One region of the Massilia sp. S19_KUP03_FR1 genome, then DNA from elsewhere that is predicted to be linked to it. Evidence: predicted binding sites of a transcription regulator. Region 1 holds the regulator's gene; each other region holds the start of a gene.

Evidence for each region. The regulator sigma-54, encoded in region 1, starts transcription at its own class of promoters, with help from an activator protein. The targets are predictions, from matches to a motif close to TGGCANGNAANCTGCTTT.
Region 2: the regulator sigma-54 is predicted to act here: its motif matches at 4,251-4,268, upstream of V6M87_RS26655 (circularly permuted type 2 ATP-grasp protein).
Region 3: the regulator sigma-54 is predicted to act here: its motif matches at 4,900-4,917, upstream of V6M87_RS02420 (PEP-CTERM sorting domain-containing protein).

The regions. Positions count from the first base shown of each region.
Region 1 is NZ_JAQQPS010000014.1:162,390-169,239, reverse strand. It holds gene V6M87_RS17040 (PAAR domain-containing protein) at 1-108, shown strand, start outside; gene V6M87_RS17035 (hypothetical protein) at 117-1,076, opposite strand; gene hpf (ribosome hibernation-promoting factor, HPF/YfiA family) at 1,158-1,511, opposite strand; gene V6M87_RS17025 (RNA polymerase factor sigma-54) at 1,576-3,066, opposite strand; gene lptB (LPS export ABC transporter ATP-binding protein) at 3,070-3,825, opposite strand; gene lptA (lipopolysaccharide transport periplasmic protein LptA) at 3,825-4,415, opposite strand; gene lptC (LPS export ABC transporter periplasmic protein LptC) at 4,464-5,075, opposite strand; gene V6M87_RS17005 (KdsC family phosphatase) at 5,091-5,630, opposite strand; gene V6M87_RS17000 (KpsF/GutQ family sugar-phosphate isomerase) at 5,630-6,652, opposite strand; gene V6M87_RS16995 (monovalent cation:proton antiporter-2 (CPA2) family protein) at 6,748-6,850, shown strand, end outside.
Region 2 is NZ_JAQQPS010000045.1:5,931-12,780, forward strand. It holds gene V6M87_RS26640 (TonB-dependent receptor family protein) at 1-1,979, opposite strand, end outside; gene V6M87_RS26645 (TraB/GumN family protein) at 2,070-3,071, opposite strand; gene V6M87_RS26650 (TraB/GumN family protein) at 3,080-4,078, opposite strand; gene V6M87_RS26655 (circularly permuted type 2 ATP-grasp protein) at 4,303-5,718, shown strand; gene V6M87_RS26660 (alpha-E domain-containing protein) at 5,718-6,668, shown strand; gene V6M87_RS26665 (transglutaminase family protein) at 6,670-6,850, shown strand, end outside.
Region 3 is NZ_JAQQPS010000002.1:144,604-151,453, forward strand. It holds gene V6M87_RS02400 (MATE family efflux transporter) at 137-1,537, opposite strand; gene V6M87_RS02405 (c-type cytochrome) at 1,613-2,515, opposite strand; gene V6M87_RS02410 (DnaJ C-terminal domain-containing protein) at 2,777-3,697, shown strand; gene V6M87_RS02415 (chaperone modulator CbpM) at 3,700-4,020, shown strand; gene V6M87_RS02420 (PEP-CTERM sorting domain-containing protein) at 4,024-4,851, opposite strand; gene V6M87_RS02425 (hypothetical protein) at 5,040-5,366, shown strand; gene V6M87_RS02430 (hypothetical protein) at 5,370-5,993, opposite strand; gene V6M87_RS02435 (methyl-accepting chemotaxis protein) at 6,077-6,850, opposite strand, start outside.

The sequences.
Region 1 (6,850 bases):
GGCGATCCGCATGTCCTGATCGACGGCGTACCGGTTGCGTTCGAGGGCCACGCCACGAGCTGTGGCGCGACGCTGATGTCAACCGTGCCGAAGAGCGGCTGCGGCTGAGCGCAGAATCAAAAAAGGTGCACATCAGGCGCCGTGATCAGGAAACGCTGCCCGACATAGTCGAAGGTGATCGCTTGATCCTGGAAAGGCACCATGCCGATCGTGCCGAACAGGCTCGAGCCCCCAAATGCCGGCTGCTTGTCAATCGTGCAGAACGATGCCCCGGTACCGGTACCTAGCCCAATCGGCCCGATATGGAACGCAGCGCGGATCGGTGCCGTGCGACAGAGCATCGGATGATTCCACGACATCGTTGTTACCGCCACCGCATCGCGTGCGCCGGCTGGCCCTACCAGCGCCAGCCAATCAGGTTCGTGAAACACAATCAATTGTGCAGGCGCGCTGCCGGTGTCGACGATCAGGGAAACGCGGCGCCGGTCAGCGAGCGTGACTTCGATGAGCGGGACCTGCCCATGCCCTTCCTCACTGGTCGTCATCGTGAAGGGCACGCTATTCGCATCCGTTGCGACGAGCGCAGCGGCGCCTTCGATAAAGCGAAAGCGGGCATGGCGCAAGTCCAGCGTCAGATTACCGTTCGCGAACAGATCGTTGCCGATGGTGCCCACCAGGGGGCCGACATCGGTCAAACGGCATCCGGTTTCCCGGTGGGCTGCATCGTCGGGGTAGATCAGGTTGAAGGTACGCCGTCCCAGCATGGCACCGACGCCGAACTGGCCGATCACGAGCTGCCCGGCGTTCGCGGCGTAACGCACTGGCAAGCCCGAGCGATACAACCGGCTGGTGCCTACCGCTGTGTCGAGCTGCATGCTGCACGCGTTACCGTCGAGTGTGACCGGCAGGACGATGGCGACTCTGTCTGTCACGAAACCCGGCTGCGCCTTGATCGCCCAATTGAAAGGATACCAATCGCTCGCCGCCGCGGCAGCAGTGAGCCACGTGAGTGCCAGTATCGGCACGCAGCATCGAAGCAAGCACATCATCATCGAATCAACCTTCTTGTTGAGCATGTTCTTTCGATGATAATTTATAAGTTACCAGAAAGCAAAAAAGGCGCCCATGAGGCGCCTTCCCTGTTCAGTTGGTATGCATTACACCGGGACGGCAACGCCCCCTTCAGTCAGGTGTTTGATGGCCTGATGGTCATGCTCGTGTACTTTTTCCTTGTATTTCATGACCTGGCGGTCGAGCCGGTCGATGAGCGCATCGACGGCGGCGTACAGGTCGTGCGAAAGGCTTTCGACGTGCAGCAATTTGCCGGACATTCGAAGATTGATTTCTGCTTTTTGTCGTTTGTCTTTTTCCGTCAGATTGTCGACGGTGAGGATCACGGCGATGTCGATCACTTGATCGAAGTGGCGGCGAATGCGTTCCAGTTTGGCCTGGACATATTCGCGAATGGCGGGGGTTACTTCAAGATGATGTCCACTGATGGTGAGATTCATACATAAACTCCTTTGAAGAAATGCCACGCTCGGTGCCGTACGCGATGCGCGCCGGTCGAACGCCTTACATGGACTTGCGCAAGGTAACAGGAGGGATCTTTAATGCTTCACGGTATTTCGCGACCGTGCGGCGCGCGATGACCATCCCCTGTTCCCCCAGCATGTCCGCGATCTTGCTATCAGAAAGTGGATTTTTAGGGTCTTCTGCTCCTGTGAGTTGCACAATCAATGCCCGGATCGCCGTCGAGGATGCTTCTCCTCCCGCATCGGTGGCGACGTGGCTGCCAAAAAAGTACTTCAGCTCAAACATGCCGTGTGGGGTCAGCATGAATTTCTGGGTGGTGACACGTGAGATCGTGCTCTCGTGCAGACCTAGTGTATCAGCAATCTCCCGAAGAACAAGTGGCCGCATGGCAACAGCACCGTGCGAAAAGAAATTCTTTTGGCGCTCCACGATGGCCTCGGAAACGCGCAGGATCGTGTCGAAACGCTGGCGCATGTTCTTGATCAGCCACTTCGCTTCCTGCAGTTGCGCGCCCATCTGGGCTTCGCTCTTGCCCTGCTTGAGCAAGGCGGCATAGGCGCTGTTCACGCGCAGGCGCGGCATCACGTCCTGGTTGAGCATGCACACCCACGCGCCCTTGACCCGCTTGACCACCACGTCGGGCACGACGAAGTCCGACACGTTCGACGCAAACACGTTGCCGGGGTGCGGATTGCAGGCGCGGATGACCACTTGGGCCTCGCGCAAATCTTCATCGTCGCAATCGAGTGCTTTTTTCAGCTTGGTGGTTTCGCGCTGGGCGAACCAGGTCAGGTGATTTTCGACGATGGCCAGCGCCATGCGCCGCGTAACCATCGGGATGCCCGCCATGCGCCGGATCTGCAGCGCCAGGCATTCGGACGCATCGCGTGCACCCACGCCGACGGGATCGAAACTCTGCACCAGCGACAGCGCCGTTTTCAGTTCATCGAGATCGATCTCAAGTTCTTCCGGCAGGCGCGCGTGGATGTCGTCCAGCGACTCCTCCAGGTAGCCATTGTCGTCCAGTCCATCGACCAGGATTTCGACCAGCGCGCGGTCGCGCTGCGACAGCACCGCCAGGCGCGCCTGCTCCATCAGGTGCTCGCGCAGCGTGGTGCCGGACGCTTCGATCTGGGGGCGCGATTCTTCGTCGTCGCTGCCCTTGGCGCGGCTGCTGTCGCTCCAGTCAGTGTCGCCGTCGTGGCTGACCTGCGCTTCTTCGCCGCTGCCGCCGCCCTCTTCTCCGCCACCTTCGGCCGCGCCTTCAGCAGGCGCCGGCGCATCCTGGCTGCCTGGCGCGGGAGGGGCTTCGCTCTGCGCGCCTGGTGCGTTGATGGCGCCGTCGCCCAGCAGCCGCACGGAGCGGTCGAGCGGGTCGTCGAGGCGCTCCAACAGCGGGTTGTCGGACAGGGCCTGCTCCAGCTCCTGGTGCAGCTCGAGCGTCGAAAGCTGCAACAGCCGGATCGACTGCTGCAACTGCGGCGTGAGCGCCAGGTGCTGCGAGGTCCGAAGCTGGAGTGATTGTTTCATCCCTTACATCCGGAAGTGTTCGCCGAGGTACACGCGCCGCACCGACTCGTCCGCGATAATATCGTCGGGACGGCCGGAGGCCAGCACCGCACCCTGGTTGATGATGTAGGCGCGGTCGCAGATGCCGAGCGTTTCGCGCACGTTGTGGTCGGTGATCAAGACGCCGATGCCACGCTCTTTCAGGAAGCGCACAATGCGCTGGATCTCGATCACGGCAATCGGGTCGACCCCGGCGAACGGTTCGTCGAGCAGCACGAAGCGCGGATTGGTGGCCAGCGCGCGCGCAATTTCAACGCGCCGCCGTTCACCGCCGGACAGCGACATGGCCTGGTTCTCGCGCAGTTTTTCGATCTGCAGGTCGGCCAGCAAGGTGTCGAGGCGATCGTTGATCTGGGCCTTCGACAGCGCCTTGCCGTCCACGGTCTGCAGTTCGAGCACGGCGCGGATATTGTCTTCGACGGTCAGCTTGCGAAACACCGACGCTTCCTGCGGCAGATAGGACAAGCCCATGACGGCGCGCCGGTGAATCGGCAGGCTGGAGATGTCGACGCCGTTGATTTCGATGGCGCCGGCGTCCGACGGCACCAGGCCGACGATCATGTAGAACGACGTGGTTTTGCCGGCGCCGTTCGGGCCCAGCAAACCAACCACTTCGCCGCATTTGACCTGCAGCGACACGTCGCGTACCACCAAACGTTTGCCATAACTCTTCTGCAGCCCCCGCACGATCAGGGTGCTGCCGCTGTCAATTTCCGCCATTATTTCTTACCCGCTGGGGCTGGGGCTGGGGCTGGGGCTGGGGCCGCAGCTGCGGCGGCCGCCGTTTTACGGGGTGCCAGGATCAGCGTGCCGCGGCCTTTGCCGACACGGCTCTCGCCACTGACGTCATTGCGCACCAGCGCGACTTCCTTGCGGCTGTCGTAGGAAATGAATTCGCCATCGACCTGGTTCGACAGGCGCGTGCCTTCCAGGTTTTTCACGGTCGCGTTGTTAAACAGCTTGGCCATCTCGGTGCGCTCGTCGTATTCGATGCGCTGGGCCTGCCCCTCCACCCACAGGTCCGGGCCGCCGTCCTTCTTCTGGCGGAATGTGGCCATCTTGCCCGGCACGGTGGTGAGCGTGACGCTCATGTAACCGTCGGCCGACGCCTGCAGCACGGCCTTTTCCGATTTCATGATCAGCGTGCCGCGCGTGAGGATCACGTTGCCGGTCAGGATGCGGGTCTGCGTCACTTCGTCGACGTCGGCCGAATCGAAGTCGATCACGGCCTGTTTCAGCGAGTCGGCCTTTTCGGCGCTGGCATGGAAGGCAAGCAGCGACAGCACGGCGGCGGCGAAGATTTTTTTCATGGGAATCAATCCTGGTTCAAAGGGCATGTGTCGGTTTTTATCGTTGAATTATTTTGGCGTCCGCGGCTGCGACACGATCTGGCCCTGGCTGACCACGTGCAGCTTCTGCGTTGCATTATTGGCCAGCATGCCGACGCCCGTCAGCCTGGACGTGCCGAGCAGGATCTCGACCGGTTGATCGGTCTTGACGATTTCATCGTCCGGCAAGGCGCTCAGCGCCTGACTGTGAATCTGCAGCGCCTGCGTCTTGCCAGAGGCGGGGCGCAGCACTTCCACGTCGCCCTTCATGTCGACCTGGTTCTGCTCATGCAGCACCTGCGCCGTTTTGGACGTGACGGTCATGCTCGGACGGCCGGGAGTCATGCTGCGCATCACCGGCTTGTCGATGTCAGAGACATCGGTATCGGGCCGGTGCGACAGCCTGGCGCCGGAAAGCACGTAGTGCGGCAGGCCGGCGGGCGACATGCGCACGTAGCTGAAGTTTTCGACGATGTAATCGGGCTCGCTCGATTTCACGTCGACGTTCTGTTCGCCCTGGTCCTGCGTCACCTGCACCAGCCAGAAGCTGCCCAGCGCCAGGAACACAGCGCCCAGCATCAGACCGATCAGGGGCCAGCGGTGCGCGGTGCGCTTGGAATGACTTTTTTGGCTGTTGGGCATGGGCTCAGTAACCAATCACGCGTAATAAGGCGCAAGCGCCGCATCATACGTGCCCTGGGCGCGCATCACGAGATCGCACACTTCGCGCACGGCGCCGCGGCCGCCGGCCGCGCGCGTGACGTAGTGGACGCGATGCTGCACGTCCGCATGACCGCTCGGCACGGCCACCGCAAAGCCGACCTTGGTGAGCAGCGGCAGGTCGATGACGTCGTCGCCGATGTAGCCGCATTCATCGGCCGTGACGCCGGTCGCCTCGAGCAGCTGGGCAAAGGCGACGCGCTTGTCGTGGATGCCCTGGTAGACGTGGGCGATGCCGAGATCGGCGGCGCGTTTCACCACGATGACCGATTTGCGCGCGCTGATGATGGCCGTGACGACCCCGGTTTTGGCCAGCAGCTGGATACCCAGGCCGTCAAGGACAAAAAAGGTCTTGCTCACTTCGCCGTCGGCGCTATAGGTCAGGCTGCCGTCGGTGAGCACGCCGTCGACGTCGAAGATCATGACTTTGATGCGTTTCGCGCGCTCGATGTGAGCAAGTGGAGGGGTCGACATCATCAGATCACCTTTGCACGGGTCAGGTCGTGGATATGCAGGGCACCGACCAGCACGCCGGCGGTATCGACCACCAGCATCTGGTTGATGCGGAATTCTTCCATGATGGCCACCGCGTCGACCGCCAGCTGCTCGGCCTGCACGCTGCGCGGGTTGGCGTGCATGACATCGCGCATGACGATGCTGGAAAAATCGTGGTCGCCGGCGATCAAGCGGCGCAGGTCGCCGTCGGTGAATACGCCGAGGGGGCGCTGGTCGGCGTCGACCACGGCCGTCATGCCCATGCCCTTCTGGCTGATTTCGACCAGCGCTTCGAGCAAGGGCGTATCCGGCGCGACCATCGGCAAGGCAGCGCCGCTGCGCATCACGTCGCGCACGTGGGTCAGCAGGCGCCGGCCCAGCGCGCCGCCCGGGTGCGAGCGGGCGAAGTCAGACTCCTTGAAACCGCGCGCGTCGAGCAGCGCCATGGCGATGGCGTCGCCCAGCGCCAGCGTGACGGTGGTGCTGGCGGTGGGGGCCAGGTTCATCGGGCAGGCTTCCTTGGCCACGAACACGTTCAAGTGCACATCGGCCAGCAGCGCCAGGCTCGATTGCGGCTTGCCGGTCATGGCAATCAGGGGCGCGCCCATGCGCTTGACCATCGGCAGGATTTCCATCAGCTCGGCCGACTCGCCCGAATACGACAGGGCGATGACGACGTCGTGCGGCGTGATCATGCCCAGGTCGCCGTGCGCGGCTTCGGCCGGATGGACGAACATGGCCGGGGTGCCGGTGGAAGCGAGCGTGGCGGCGATCTTGCGCGCGATGTGCCCGGACTTGCCGATGCCGGACACCACGACGCGGCCGCTGCACGCATACAACAGCGCAACGGCGCGCGCCACGCTGTCGTCCTGGTCGAGGCGGGCGTCGAGCGCACGAATGGCGTCGCCTTCAATAACCAGGGTTTCGCGCGCCAGCATCAAGGCGCGGCGCGCCTGCTCGGCGTCGAAACTTTTCAGCATTATTTTTCCATCGGTTACACTCATCGTGCCAGTATAAACGAATTGCGAAAGCAAAAAACCTGCCAGTGATTTTCTGGCCTCGAGACTGTGCATTCCTCTTCATTTTTCGCGCAGGGCACATGGTTTCAGGACTCGAACTAACCCTTCTTCTGTTAGGCAGCGCGGTACTCGGGGTGGTGGCGTTCCGGATGTTGCACCTGCCGCCGATGCTCGGCTACCTGG
Region 2 (6,850 bases), on a different contig from region 1:
AAATTCCAGCCTTGCCAGGTCTGTCGTGCGTTAAAGCGCGCGTTGAGGATGGCGTAGCCGGGGGCCGGGATGTCCGCATTGGCATCGTCGGCATACACATTGCTGCTGGCAATGGCTTCCAGCGCGGCGCCGATGCGCTCGCTCTTGTCTTTCCACGCCACTTCGGCAAACGCATTGGCATTTGGCACGCCTGGCAAGCGGCTACCCGTGGTGACTTTCCCGAAGGCTTCGTCATACACGGCACGTAACACCGTCACGGCGACGCGTCCGCTGAAACCCGCGCCCAACTTGGTATCGACCGACAGCTCTCCGCCCTGGCGCAAGGTTGCGCTGGCGTTTTTGTAGCTGGTGCGCCCGCCGATAGCTGTATCGACCACCAGCTCGTCGCTCGTGCGTACCTGGAACAGGGCCGCATTGACGCGCGTATTCGTCATGACGATCGCTTTAACGCCCACTTCCAGGTGGGTGCTCTCGGCCGCGCGCAAGCCAAAATTGAAGCCGGCGCCGGATCCTGAATAAAACAGTTCGTTTAACGTTGGCGTCTCGAAACCGCGCGCGGCGCTGGCATACACATTCAGCAGGGGATTGATCTTGTACAAGGCGCCCAGCACCGGGGTGGTGTGGCTGAACGATACGCCACCACTGTCATTGCCGTTGCTGAGGAAGGCGTCATTGACGCCAACCGTGAGCTTGGTGCGGCGCACGCCGCCTGTGAGCACCCACTGACCCACTTGCCACTCCGCCTGCGCGTAGGGATCCATTGTTTTCAGCTTGTCCTGCTCGTCACGGCGCAGGGCGCCCTCCTGGCCGAACGTATTGCCGATGAAATTCTCGTAACCGCTGCGGTCGTCCGTGGAATGGCCGTACTCGAGGCCGACGGTGGTGGTCAACTTGCCGTCGCCCAAGGGCCGCACGAACGCATAATTAATGTCCGCGCCGTAAAAGTCGCGGTCGAAGTCGATCACACCGCCGGACTGGCTAGGTGACACCTGTAAAAATTTCGAGAATGCCTGGAACTGTTTTACCTGGCGGTTGCCGCCGTACACCATGACGTGCAGGCGATCGTCGCCGAATTGCTGGTCGTACGCCAAGCCCGCTTGTTTGTGCGAAATATCCTTGCGCGTGTTGTAACGGTCAGCGATGGTGCGCTTGGGCGACTGCGTATCGGTGCTGTCGATTTCATTGGCGCGCGGATTGGCCTGATAGGTAGCCCAGGTCGTGCCCAGAGGATCTTGCGTGCCGTCCTGCTCCAGTGAATTGGCCGTGAAGGTCAGTTTGCCGCCGGCGGTGGGCGCCGTCGTCAGTTTGACGAAACCCTGGTCGCGCGTGGCGGCGCTATGGTCGCGGTAGCCGTCGGTTTCAAACCGCGACACGTCAAGCACGTAGCCAATGCCCGCGCTGCTGCCTTGCGCATTCACGTCAAGCTTGCGTTGGCCGTCGCTGCCGGCCGCGGTGTTGACTTCAAGGGTGGGACGGCCCTGGCCGTCGCGGGTGAATAGCTGGATCACGCCGCCGGAATGGTTGCCGTAGAGAGCGGAGAAGGGGCCGCGCAGCACTTCGATGCGCTCGGCCATGTCGAGGTTGAAAGCCGAGGGCTGGCCCTGGCCGTCCGGCATGGTGGCCGGCACGCCGTCGCTGATCAGGCGAATGCCGCGCACGCCGAACGCGGAGCGGGCGCCGAAACCGCGCGACGAAATCTGCAAATCCTGGGCATAGTTCTGGCGGTTCTGGGCCACCAGGCCAGGCACGGCCGACAGGGCTTCGGACACGTTCACGCGCATCTGGCTATCCTGGATGCGGGAGGCATCGACCACGTCGATGGCGGCGGGAAAATCAAAACTGGTGTGTTCGACGCGGCTGCCGCTGACGATGACGACATTCATGTCTTGTGGAATCTGATCGGGTTCGGCAGCAAACGCGCCTGGTGCAATGGCAACAAACAGGCTGGCGACGGCATTCAAACGAAACGGGTACGGCATGCAAACTCCATGGTTAATATGGCAACTGCCACCGTTACGCAATATACGCGGGTCAGGCGTTTGCTGCCGTGCGCACGCTTGCCTGCAGCGCTATTCGGGTTCCTCGATCTGGTAGCCCCTGGCACGCAATACTGCCAGCATGCCGTCGGGCGACGTCAGCTCGCTCATCGCCAGTACCGCCAGTGTCGACCGGTTGTTGGTGAGCGATTTTTCAGCCGCAGCGATCCAGGTTGCTTTGACCTGCTTGCGCATGTCCGCTGCGCCCTTGACGTTGTTCAACCATTTACTGTCGACCACGGCTGCGTTGCAGGCAATTTTCTCGTCTGGGAAATCCAGCTTGCGCAGGGTGGGCAAGTCGCCCATGGCCCAGGCATTGGCGCGCCGCCGCATCGTCTCCAGATCTTTTTCCAGGCGATCGATGGTTTGCGTAAAACACGCCACATCATCCAGTTTGGATTTCTTGAAGTCGCGCAAGGTCTCGCGGGGATTTTCAAGCGGGATGTTGACCGATGTGGATGTGATGGGGATTTTCCAGTTCTTGCCCAGTTCGTAGATGCGCTTGGTCACGGCTCCGCCGCCATCCATGCCAGCCACGCCCAGAGCGCGGCTGGACAAGGTTTGCGCGGCAAACATCGGACGCAGTTCTTCAATCCCGGCGTCGTTGCCAATATATTTCTGCTTCAGCACGGTCCAGCGTGCATACACATCGGGCGGGACCTGGTCCTGCAGGCGGGCGCCATCGACGTTCTTTTTGACGCCCGCCAAAAACGGCAGGGCCGTTAGCATGTTCAGGGAATTGCTCCAGCCGACGGAAATAACGGTACCTGGCGTGCCCAGCAGCTCCTGCGAATTGGCCAGCACCGTTTCCAGTTGCTGCGAGCGCCAGTCCATTTGCGTCGGTAGAGGCCCATAGCTGGCGAAGATCCACAGGACGTGGTCGTCTTTCGACACTTTCCATAAAGCCGGTCCTGGCCGCTGGCCAACGACCAGGATGCTCGGAACAGTCGCAGCCTCCGGTTCCGGCGCCTGCTGCGTCCAGGCAGACGTCGACGCCAGGGTCAGTGCGATTAACAGTGCGTAGCGGTGCGGCATGCTTTCTCCTAGTCAGGTTCGTCGATCTGGTAGCCCTTGGCGCGCAGGGCCGCCACCAGACCGTCCTGGTTGAGCAGGTCCGACATTGGCAGCATGGCAAACGTCGACTTGTTCGCTGCGAGGGCCTTTTCCGCAGCAGAGAACCAGTAGGCCCGCATGCGCTGGCGCAGGTCGTCCGCACCTTTCAAGCCGCCCATCCATTTGCTGTCTATGATGGCCGCGTTGCAGGATTGCTTCTGGTCGGGGAAGGTCAGCTTGCGGATTGCGTCGATGTTGCCCATCGACCAGGCATTGGCGCGGACCTTCATCGCATCGAGGTCCGTTTCCAGCCGGTCGACCGTCTTGGTGAAGCACGCCACGTCGTCCAGACGGCCTTTCTTGAACTCGCGCACCGCTGCGCGCGGATTGTCCATTTCCAGTGTCAGCGTTGTGCTGGTGTACTTGATCTTCCAGTTCTTTGCCAATTGCTCGATCCGGTCCGGAATGTCATGACCCTTGTCCATGCCATTGACGAACAGTCCCCTGTCATACAGACGGTCGGCGGCGAACAGCGGGCGTTCTTCTTCGATCCCCTTGTCGTCTCCAATGTATTTAGTTTTCAGCAATTGCCAGCGGGTGTAGACAGCGGCCGGCACCAGGTCTTGCAAGTGTGCCCCGTCGGCGTTTTTCTTGATGCCGATCAGAAACGGCGCTGCGGTCAGGATATTGAACGAATTGGCCCAACCGACAGAAAAGGAGGCACCCGGCTGACCCAGCAACTCTTGCGACTGTGCCAGCGCGTTTTCCACCTGCTGCGAACGCCATTCCATCTTTTTTGGTAGAGGGGAATACGTGCCAAATACCCACATGACATGATCGCCCTTGGAAACTTTCCACAGTGCGGGTCCGGGCCGCTGGCCCACCACCAGAATATTCTGAACCGGGGCCGCGTCCGGGTCCAGCGCTTCCTGCGCCATTGCGGCGTTCGAACAAATAATCACACTCAGCAACGCGGCGAGCTGTTTCAAGATGTCACCCTGACAAAGTTAAGAGAACAAACATACTAACTGCAGCTCGCTTCCCCAACAAAATTAAAACAAGTTGTTACACTGATATGCATATGAATCGTCGGGCGCGCACAGCACGGGCGAATATCGTTTAGGTCACGCACGAATACAGTGCATGATGATTGCTTTCTCTTGGCATGGTTCTTGATACATTAACTATGTACATTCAACTTGATAACGTGGACATGGCGAATTTTTTCGATGAAATGATGGCCGGTGGAACCGGCGCAGTCCGTGAACACTACCGGGAATTCGATGGCTGGCTGAAGCGGCAATCGCCTGAACGCATTGCGCGCAAGCGCGCCGAGGCAGATTTGACCTTTCGCAGGGTTGGGATCACCTTTGCCGTCTATGGCGACGATGCCGGCACCGAGCGGTTGATTCCGTTCGACACCATTCCGCGCATCATTCCCGCGCACGAGTGGAACGCGCTGGAAACCGGCCTGGTCCAGCGCGTCAAAGCGCTGAACATGTTCATCCACGATATTTATCACGACCAGAACATCATCAAGGCGGGCATCATTCCGGCCCAGCAGATTTACCAGAACGCCCAGTACCGTCCGGAGATGCAAGGGATCAATGTCGCTTCTGACATTTACGCCCATATCGCGGGCGTTGACATCGTGCGCGCGGGCGAGGGCGAATTTTATGTGCTCGAAGACAATCTGCGCGTGCCATCCGGTGTCTCTTATATGCTGGAAGACCGCAAGATGATGATGCGGCTGTTCCCGGAGCTGTTCGCTAAGCATCGCGTCGCGCCGGTCGAGCACTATCCGGATATGTTGCTGGAGAACTTGCGCTCGGTGGCGCCGGCAGGCGTCAATGATCCGACCGTGGTCGTCATGACGCCTGGCATGTACAACTCGGCCTATTTCGAGCACGCCTTCCTGGCCCAGCAAATGGGCGTCGAATTGGTCGAAGGCAAAGATTTGTTCGTGAGTGCGAACAATGTCTTCATGCGCACCATCCGCGGCCCCAAGCGCGTGGACGTCATCTACCGCCGCATCGACGATGATTTCCTCGACCCACTGGCGTTCCGCTCCGATTCCAGCCTGGGCGTGCCGGGCCTGCTGTCGGTGTACCGCGCCGGACGCGTGACCCTGGCCAATGCCATCGGCACCGGCGTGGCCGACGACAAGTCGATCTATCCTTTTGTTCCCGACATGATCCGTTTCTATCTGTCGGAACAACCCATACTGAACAACGTACCGACCTTTCAGTGCCGCAAGCCGGATGATCTGGCCTATACGCTGGCCAACCTGCCCGAACTGGTGGTCAAGGAAGTCCACGGCGCGGGCGGCTACGGCATGCTGATCGGCCCGGCCGCGAGCAAGCAGCAAATCGAAGACTTCCGCCAGCGCCTGATCGCGAAGCCGGACGGCTACATCGCACAGCCCACGCTGGCGCTGTCGGCCTGCCCGACCTATGTCGAGAACGGCATTGCCCCGCGCCACATCGATTTGCGTCCCTTTGTGTTGTCGGGCAAGACGATTTCGATGGTGCCGGGCGGCCTGACCCGGGTTGCCTTGCAAGAAGGCTCACTGGTGGTGAACTCGTCGCAGGGCGGCGGCACCAAAGACACCTGGATCCTGGAGGAATAATGCTGAGCCGAACCGCAGATCACCTGTACTGGATGGCGCGCTACACCGAGCGCGCCGAAAACACGGCACGCATGCTGGACGTGGCCGTGCAAACATCGATGTTGCCGCAATCGACCGCTGATGTGGAATCGGGCTGGCGCGCGATGCTCAGCATCTCCGAACTGGAGCAGGCCTTTGATGCGAAATATGCGGTGCTGGACGCCCGCAACGTCCTCGAATTCATGATCAGCGACCCGCAGAATGCATCGTCGATCGTGTCTTGCCTCACCGGCGCGCGCGAGAATGCCCGTGCGGTGCGCGGCGTGCTGACCACCGAAGTGTGGGAGACGCACAACGCCACCTGGCTGGACATGCAGGAGCGCCTGCAAAAAGTGACCTTGGATGGCGACCCGAGCGAATTTTTCGAATGGGTCAAGTACCGCTCGCACCTGTCGCGCGGTGTAACCGTGGGCACCATGCTGACGGACGAAGCCATGTATTTCCTGCGCCTCGGCACATTTCTCGAGCGCGCCGACAATACGGCCCGGATTCTTGATATTAAATATCACGCGGCCAGGCAGGCCGGTCGCAGCGATGCCGTGAACCAGCGCGATTTTTATTACTGGGCCGCGTTGCTGCGCTCGGTATCTGGCTTCGAGATCTACCGCAAGGTATATCGTGACGCGATCACGCCGTCCCGCGTGGCCGAGCTGCTGATGCTGCGCGCCGATATGCCGCGTTCATTGCTTGCATGCATGGAGCAGGTCGTCTTCAACCTGAAAGCTGTCCGCAATGATGTCTCGGTCGATACGGAGCGCATGGCCGGTAAAATCCACGCCGACCTGCAATTTGCGCGCATCGACGACATCCTCGAGGCCGGGCTGGACGACACCCTGAGCGATTTCCTGGAAAATATTTTCGAGCTTGGGAACCGGATCAGCCGCGATTTCCTCGTTCCACTGGCCGCCTGACATGCAACTTTCCATCCGCCACGAAACCTTGTACCGCTATTCGGTGGCGCAGGCCTATAGCATCGAGCAATTGCACCTGACGCCTCGGGCCGAGCCGCAGCAGCGCGTCCTGTCATGGCGGATCACGACGCCAGGCCACTGCAGCGGCTACAGCGACGCCTACGGTAACGTGTCGCACATGT
Region 3 (6,850 bases), on a different contig from region 1:
TGCGCGAAGGTACGATAGGTTCCCGCCTGCGCGGGAATGACGGTCTCTGGGGCGACGGTAAAAAAATAAACTTATCGGCGATGCAAAGTAGCAAGACGATACCAGACTCCGTCCCAAAAATCTGTAATGACAGCCGCTAAACTGCCGTCGCTACCCGCTGCTGCGCCAGCCGCTGAAACGCCGCCGTCAACAGCACCGCCGCCACCGTCAAGCCGAGCACCAGCCCCATCCAGAAGCCGGTGGCCGACAGTGGCGCCGCCGGCGACCACGGAAACCAGCCCGGCGCCAGCCCGAGAACGCACCCGACCGGCAGCGAGACGCCCCAGAACGCCAGCAACTGGATCACCATCGGCCCGCGCGTCACTTTATAGCCACGGATCGCGCTGGCCACCGCCACCTGGGTCGAATCGGACAATTGAAACAGCGCCGCGAACAGCAGCAGCTGCACACACATGGCCTGCACCGCCAGATCCGAGGTGTAGGCCCGCGCGATTTCCCAGCGGAACAGCAAAATGAACCCGGCCGACAGCACCCCGAACGCCACCGACATCGCCACGCCCACCCAGCCGACGAAGCGCGCACGGACGGGATCGCCTTCGCCCAGCGCCTGGCCCACGCGCGTCATCAGCGCAATGCCAAAGCTCAGTGGCACCATGAACACCAGCGAGACAAAGTTGAGCGCAATCTGGTGCGCCGACACTTGCACCACGCCGAAGCGCGCCACCAGCAGGCTGATCGCACCGAACGCGCTGACCTCGGCAAAGTAGGTGATGCCGATCGGCAGCCCGAGCCGGAACATGGCGCCGATTTCGCGCCAGCCGGGGCCTTCCCATTTGCCGAACGGGTACGTGCTGCGATACACGGGCGCCGTGCGCACCCACCACACCAGCGCGCCGAGCATCAGCCACATTCCCAGCGCCGTGGCCACCGCGCAACCGATCGCGCCCATGCGCGGCAAGCCGAGATTGCCGAACACCAGCAGCCAGTTGACCAGCACATTGAACGCCAGCCCACCGAGCGCGATGACCATCACGGGGCGGGTTGCATTCATGCTGGTGGTGTAACCGTACAGCGCGCGGTAGCAGGCGAACGCCGGCATGCCCAGGCTGATCACGTGCAGGAACAAGGACGCGCGCTCGGCCACGCCGGCATCGAGGCCGATATGGTCGAACAGCAAGGTGCACAGATTGGCCACCAGGCAGCCGGCCAGGCCGACGATCAGGCCTTTCCACAGGGCCGCGCGGACCGAGTGGGGAATCTGGTCGTGGCGCCCCGCGCCGACTTCGTGGGCCACGATGGTGTTAATTGCCATCATGACGCCCATCACGGTCACCAGCACGATCGACCAGACCGAGGCCCCCAGCGACACCGCCGCCAGTTCCTCGGCGCTGACGTGGCCGGTCATGGCGACATCGGCCACGCCCATGCCGACGGTGGCCAGTTGACCGACCAGCATTGGCCACGACAGGCGCCATAAAGTGGCAATTTCTGCGCGTATGCTTGCTGCGCGCTGCACGGGAGCTACGATGGAAGACATGGCCGGTTCGCTGACGAAACCGGCGATTCTACCGATTTATGTTGCGTTTCGGCGGACTGTTCAGCGGCACCCGCGTCAGCGCTGGCCCGTTTCGCGCGGCGCGCTTGCGCGCAGGTAGGCGTGCAGCGCGCGCAGGTCGGTATCGGTCATTTGGCCCAGCGAGGCGAAGGGCATGACGCGGCTGATGGCCGAACCGTCGGGACGCTGCCCGCTGCGCATCATCGCCATGAACAGGTCCGGCTCGGGATAGGCGCGCATGGCGCTGCCCGGCCCGGGTGTCAGGTTGGCGGCAGGCGGCCATGCAGGCGGCGCGCCCGGGATCTTGCCCCCGCTCAGCTGCGGGCCGTGGCAACCGATGCAGGCGTTGGCCACGTAGGCGCCATGGGCGATCGTGACGCCGCTGGCAACCGGCTGTGCCGGCGCAAGCGTATGGTCGATCTTCTCGGCTGCATCTTCGATGGCGCCGACGCCGTACAGCGCCAGCACCGGCGTGGGCATGCGGATCACGGCCTGCTTGCCAGGCGCTGCGGGCAGTTGTTGCGTGTAGACGATCAATGCCGCCAGGTCGGCATCGGTCAGGCGGTTGTAGTCTTCGCTGGGCATGATCAGGATGGGCTGCCCGTTCGGCTTGACGCCGTGGCGGATGCTGCGCACCCAGTCGGCCTGGCCGTAACGCGCCACCGCGCTGCCGGGATGCGGCGTGATGTTGGGCGCCACCACCAGCATGCCGCCATCGTCGAAGACGGTGTTGCCGGTGCCGCTGGCGCCGTGGCAGTCGGCGCAGCCGCGCGTGGTGTACAGGTAGCGTCCCTGCGCGACCTGCGCGGGATCCTGGGAAAGCGCGATCGGCTCGACCGCCACGGCGATCACGCGCTCGCGTTTGCGCTCACCCATCGCGCTGGCGGCGAACAGGCTTGACAGTAGCAGCAACACGAGCGCCAGCAAGGCAATGCCAGCGCGTTTGAACCAGGTGCGCATCGGGTCTCTCCATGACGAACCACTGCCTTGAATGTACAACAGGTGCATGCGGGCGCAGGGGTGATTCGAATCGCATACCGGCGGTGGTTGCGAAAGGGTGACATCCACGTTGCATACATGCGGCGCGCCGTACGGTTGACGGTGGCAGGCTTTCCTTTTTTGCATGGCGGTTCTGTTACCATCGAAACGAACAGTGTCAGGAACCGTGCGCCCGGCGCCGGGATCTCGCAGTAAGATTGTAAGAACAACAAGGAGCGGTACGTGGAATATAAGGACTACTACAAGACTCTCGGCGTCGCCAAGACCGCCGATGAAGCCGAGATCAAGAAGGCCTACCGCAAGCTGGTTCGCAAGTACCACCCCGACGTCAGCAAGCTGAAAGACGCCGACAGCATGACCAAGGAACTCAACGAAGCTTACGGCGTGCTGGGCGACGCCGAAAAGCGCACGGCCTACGACGAGCTGGGCAACGCCCCCCGTGGCGGCCAGGGCTTCCAGCCGCCGCCGGACTGGGGCAGCCAGCATGGTTACGCCGGCGGCGGTGGCGGCGGCGCGGCCGACCCCAACGATTTCTTTGCCGACCTGTTCGCCAACATGGGCGGGGGCGGGGGACGCCGCGGGGCTGGTTTCAAGACGCGCGGCGAAGACATTCATGCGTCCATCGAAATCGACCTGTCCGACGCCTACACCGGCGTGACGCGCAACATCACCCTGCGCGTGCCGCAGCGTGGTGGCGCCCCGCAAGAGAAAACGCTCAGCGTCAAGATTCCCAAGGGCGTGACACCGGGCCAGCAACTGCGCCTGACCGGGCAGGGCCATCCGGGCAGCGCCGGCGCCGGCGACCTGTACCTGGAAATCCAGGTCAGGGGCGATGCGCGCTACCGGCTCGAGGGTGTGAATGTGTATGTCAGCGTGCCGGTCGCGCCGTGGGAAATGGCGCTGGGCGGCAGCATCGCCGTGCCGACCCCGTCCGGCAGCGTGGAAGTGAACGTGCCGGCCGGATCGCAAACCGGGCGCAAGCTGCGCCTCAAGGGGCGTGGCATTCCGAGCGCGACGCCGGGCGACCTGTACCTGATCCTGGACGTGGTGCTGCCGCCGGCCATCACCGACAAGGCAAAAGCACTCTACGAAGAGATGGCGCGCGAGCTGGCTTTCAACCCGCGCGACACTAAAGGAGGATGACCATGAACGACTTCACATCGATGCAGGCCTTGACCGGCGTGCTGCTCGACGAATCCGCTCTGAGCCTGGACGAACTCGCGCGCGCCTGCCAGGTCGAACCGGATTGGGTGGTGCGCCACGTCGAGGCCGGCTTGCTGGGGGAAGACGGCAGCGTGCAGGTGACCACGCTGCAGTTCCGCAGTGTCGACCTGGACCGTGCGCGCCGCCTGCTCAGCCTGGAGCGCGATTTCGAGGCCAACGAAGACGTGGCCGGCCTGGTGATCGACCTGGCCGACGAGGTGCGGCGCCTGCGCGCGCGCCTGCACGTGCTGGGTGTGGAATAAGGCTTATTTCGCCTTTCTCCGGCGCACTGCCGCCAGGCCGAATACCCCCAGGCCCAGCAGTGCAATGCTGCCAGGCTCCGGCACTGCCGCCGCCGCCGCTTCGAAGTTGAACGTGGTGACGTTCTGGCTGAAGCCGAAACTCACATTGTCGACGAAGCCGTTGAAGCTGCCGTTCCAGCCCGAGCCGATGCCGAACTCGATGCCGAGAATGGCGCTGCTGGCGTTGAGGCGGTCGGCGTTGGCAGGCTGGTTGTTGCCGGAGGTCCAGTCGGCCAGGGTCACGCCGTACGATTCCACGGTCTCGCCAGGGCTGAACTTGCGTTGCCACAGGTTGGCCGTCAGCAGGTCGCTGGAGGCCCATTGGTCGCTGACAACCGATGCGACGTTGGGGTTGTAAATCTGTTCGTAAATCAGGTATCCCTGGTCAGCGGTTGTGGCGGCGCTGCCGTCCGCGTCATACAACAGGCGCAAGGCAGGCATGACGCCACCGGCCGAGCTGGCGCTACTGCGGTACCAGTCGTAGCTGAGCGAGGTCAGCGTGCCAAGCGTGCGCGCGCCATCGTAACCCCAGGTATAAGCGTAGTCGGCTTTGCCTGAACTGTTGGTCAGCGACATTTGTACCGAGCCGTTGCCGTTGCGCGGATTGGCAGTGGTGATGCCGGCCGTCGTGGTTGACGTATAGCCGTTCGAGGTGCCGCGCAAGTTCGACAGGTTCCACTGGTTCAGGCCGCCAACGTTGAGGTCGGACGGCAGCACCGTGATAGCGGCGGCGCAAACCTGGCTGCCGGCCAGGAAGAAAGTTGCGGCAAGGAGAGTGTGCAGGCGGGTCATGGTGTCTCTTTCTTTGTTATGGGGCCGCGCAGGGGCCAGACATTTCGTTGAGCAAAAAGCAGGCCAGTTATGCATGACACATAAATAATCCTTGTGAATCAGCGGTTTATCGATCTCAGTTGCTGCTGGGAACAGTGATTCTGCTAAGCTTTGTAAAGTTATCCGACGCTTTTTTTGACACTGGTTTCATGTCCCGCCGCTACCACCACCACGTTTATGTTGTCGCACTGTCGCCCGACGTGCTGTACGAACCGCGCTTTCGGCGCGCCAACCCCGACTATGTGACCGGTCGGCCATGCGTGTACGTCGGCATGACGGGACAGACGCCGGACGTGCGCTTCGACAAGCACAAGGCAGGTATCCGCGCAAATAAATTCGCGCAGGAATACGGTCTGCGGCTGATGCCCGAGTTGTACGCGGTCTACAACCCGATGCCGTACCGGGGCGCGGCAGACATGGAAGTGGAGTTGGCCATTGCGCTCAGGGAAGCTGGATACGGGGTGTGGCAGGCCTGACTGTCAGGCGGGCCGGGTACCCGGCCACAATTTGAACAGCGTGATGGGCTGGCAGACGGCATGGATCAATTCCTGGATCAGGGGCAGGTCGTTGTAGTCGGCTTCCGGCTCGCTTGCCACGGTGCCAGTCGCCCACACGGCCAGGCGCCCGCCTGCCGACAGCGCAAACGGAAAGCCGATCACGCTCACCGTCTCGGCCGGTTGCACGGCAATGTTGGCGCCGTCGGTCATCGAGTAGGGCGTCGCGGCAATGCCGTCGGTCCGGGTGAGGGGCAGCAGCACGAAGTCGACCCGGCTGCCGTAGTGCGGGTGTTCTTTCCAGAGCCGCTCGCCGTCGATCGACCCGCCGGCGTACAGCGGCTCGACGCGCGCTTCCCATGCCGGGACGAAGCGCTGCTTGTCACAGGCAAGCGGGTGGAAAATGGCGATTTCGTTCGGGATTGCAGCGCTCGCCGCGATCGGCTTGCCGCTGCGCTGGTAGCGGCCGGTGACGTTATGGCGATTCGTGACCAGGCCGATGCCGTTTCCCAGTTTCACGATGAAGCCGGTGCCGTGGCCGACGTCGACGCCATTGCATCGCATGGTCAGCATCAGCGACTGCATGGACTGTTGTGCGATTTGCAGCATGGGAGCATCCTGGCATTTTAGTAGCCAGATGGTAACATTTTCCCCGCGAAGCGCAGGCAGCCATCCGGCACCCGCGACGACGATCAGGCAGCGCGACGCAAGGCGGGCTTGCCGGCCTTCAGTGCCAGGCGCGCTACGGGTCGCGGCAGCGCTACCACCTGGGCCGCATCGAGCTGGAACACGGCCACCAATTGCTGCAGCGCGGCGGCCTGGTCCTGCATGCTGCGCGACGCGACCGTGGCTTCTTCCACCAGCGTTGCATTCTGCTGCGTCACCTGGTCCATTTCCGTGATCGCCTTGTTGACCTGCTCGATGCCCGCACTCTGTTCACGGCTGGCAGCGCTGATTTCCTGCATGATTTCATTTACCTGGCGCACGCTGGACAGCACCTCTTCCATGGTCGCACCCGCTTCTCCGACCAGTTTGCTGCCGGATTCAACCTGCTGCACCGAATCGTTGATCAGGAGATTGATCTCCTTCGCGGCGGTGGCCGAGCGGTGCGCGAGGTTGCGCACTTCCGAGGCCACGACAGCAAAGCCGCGGCCCTGCTCGCCGGCGCGCGCCGCTTCCACGGCAGCGTTCAAGGCAAGAATATTGGTCTGGAAGGCGATGCTGTCGATCACGCTGATGATGTCCGAAATTTTCTTGGCCGAGCGGTCGATATTGCCCATCGTGCTGACCACCTTGGACACCACCGCGTTTCCCTTTTGGGCAATTGCCGAGGCACTCAGCGCCAGAGTGTTGGCCGCTTCCGCGTTGGCCGAGTTCTGGCGCACGGTTGCCGTCAGTTCTTCCATCGATGCCGCGGTTTCCTCCAGCGAACCGGCTTGCTGTTCGGTACGTGAAGACAGGTCGTC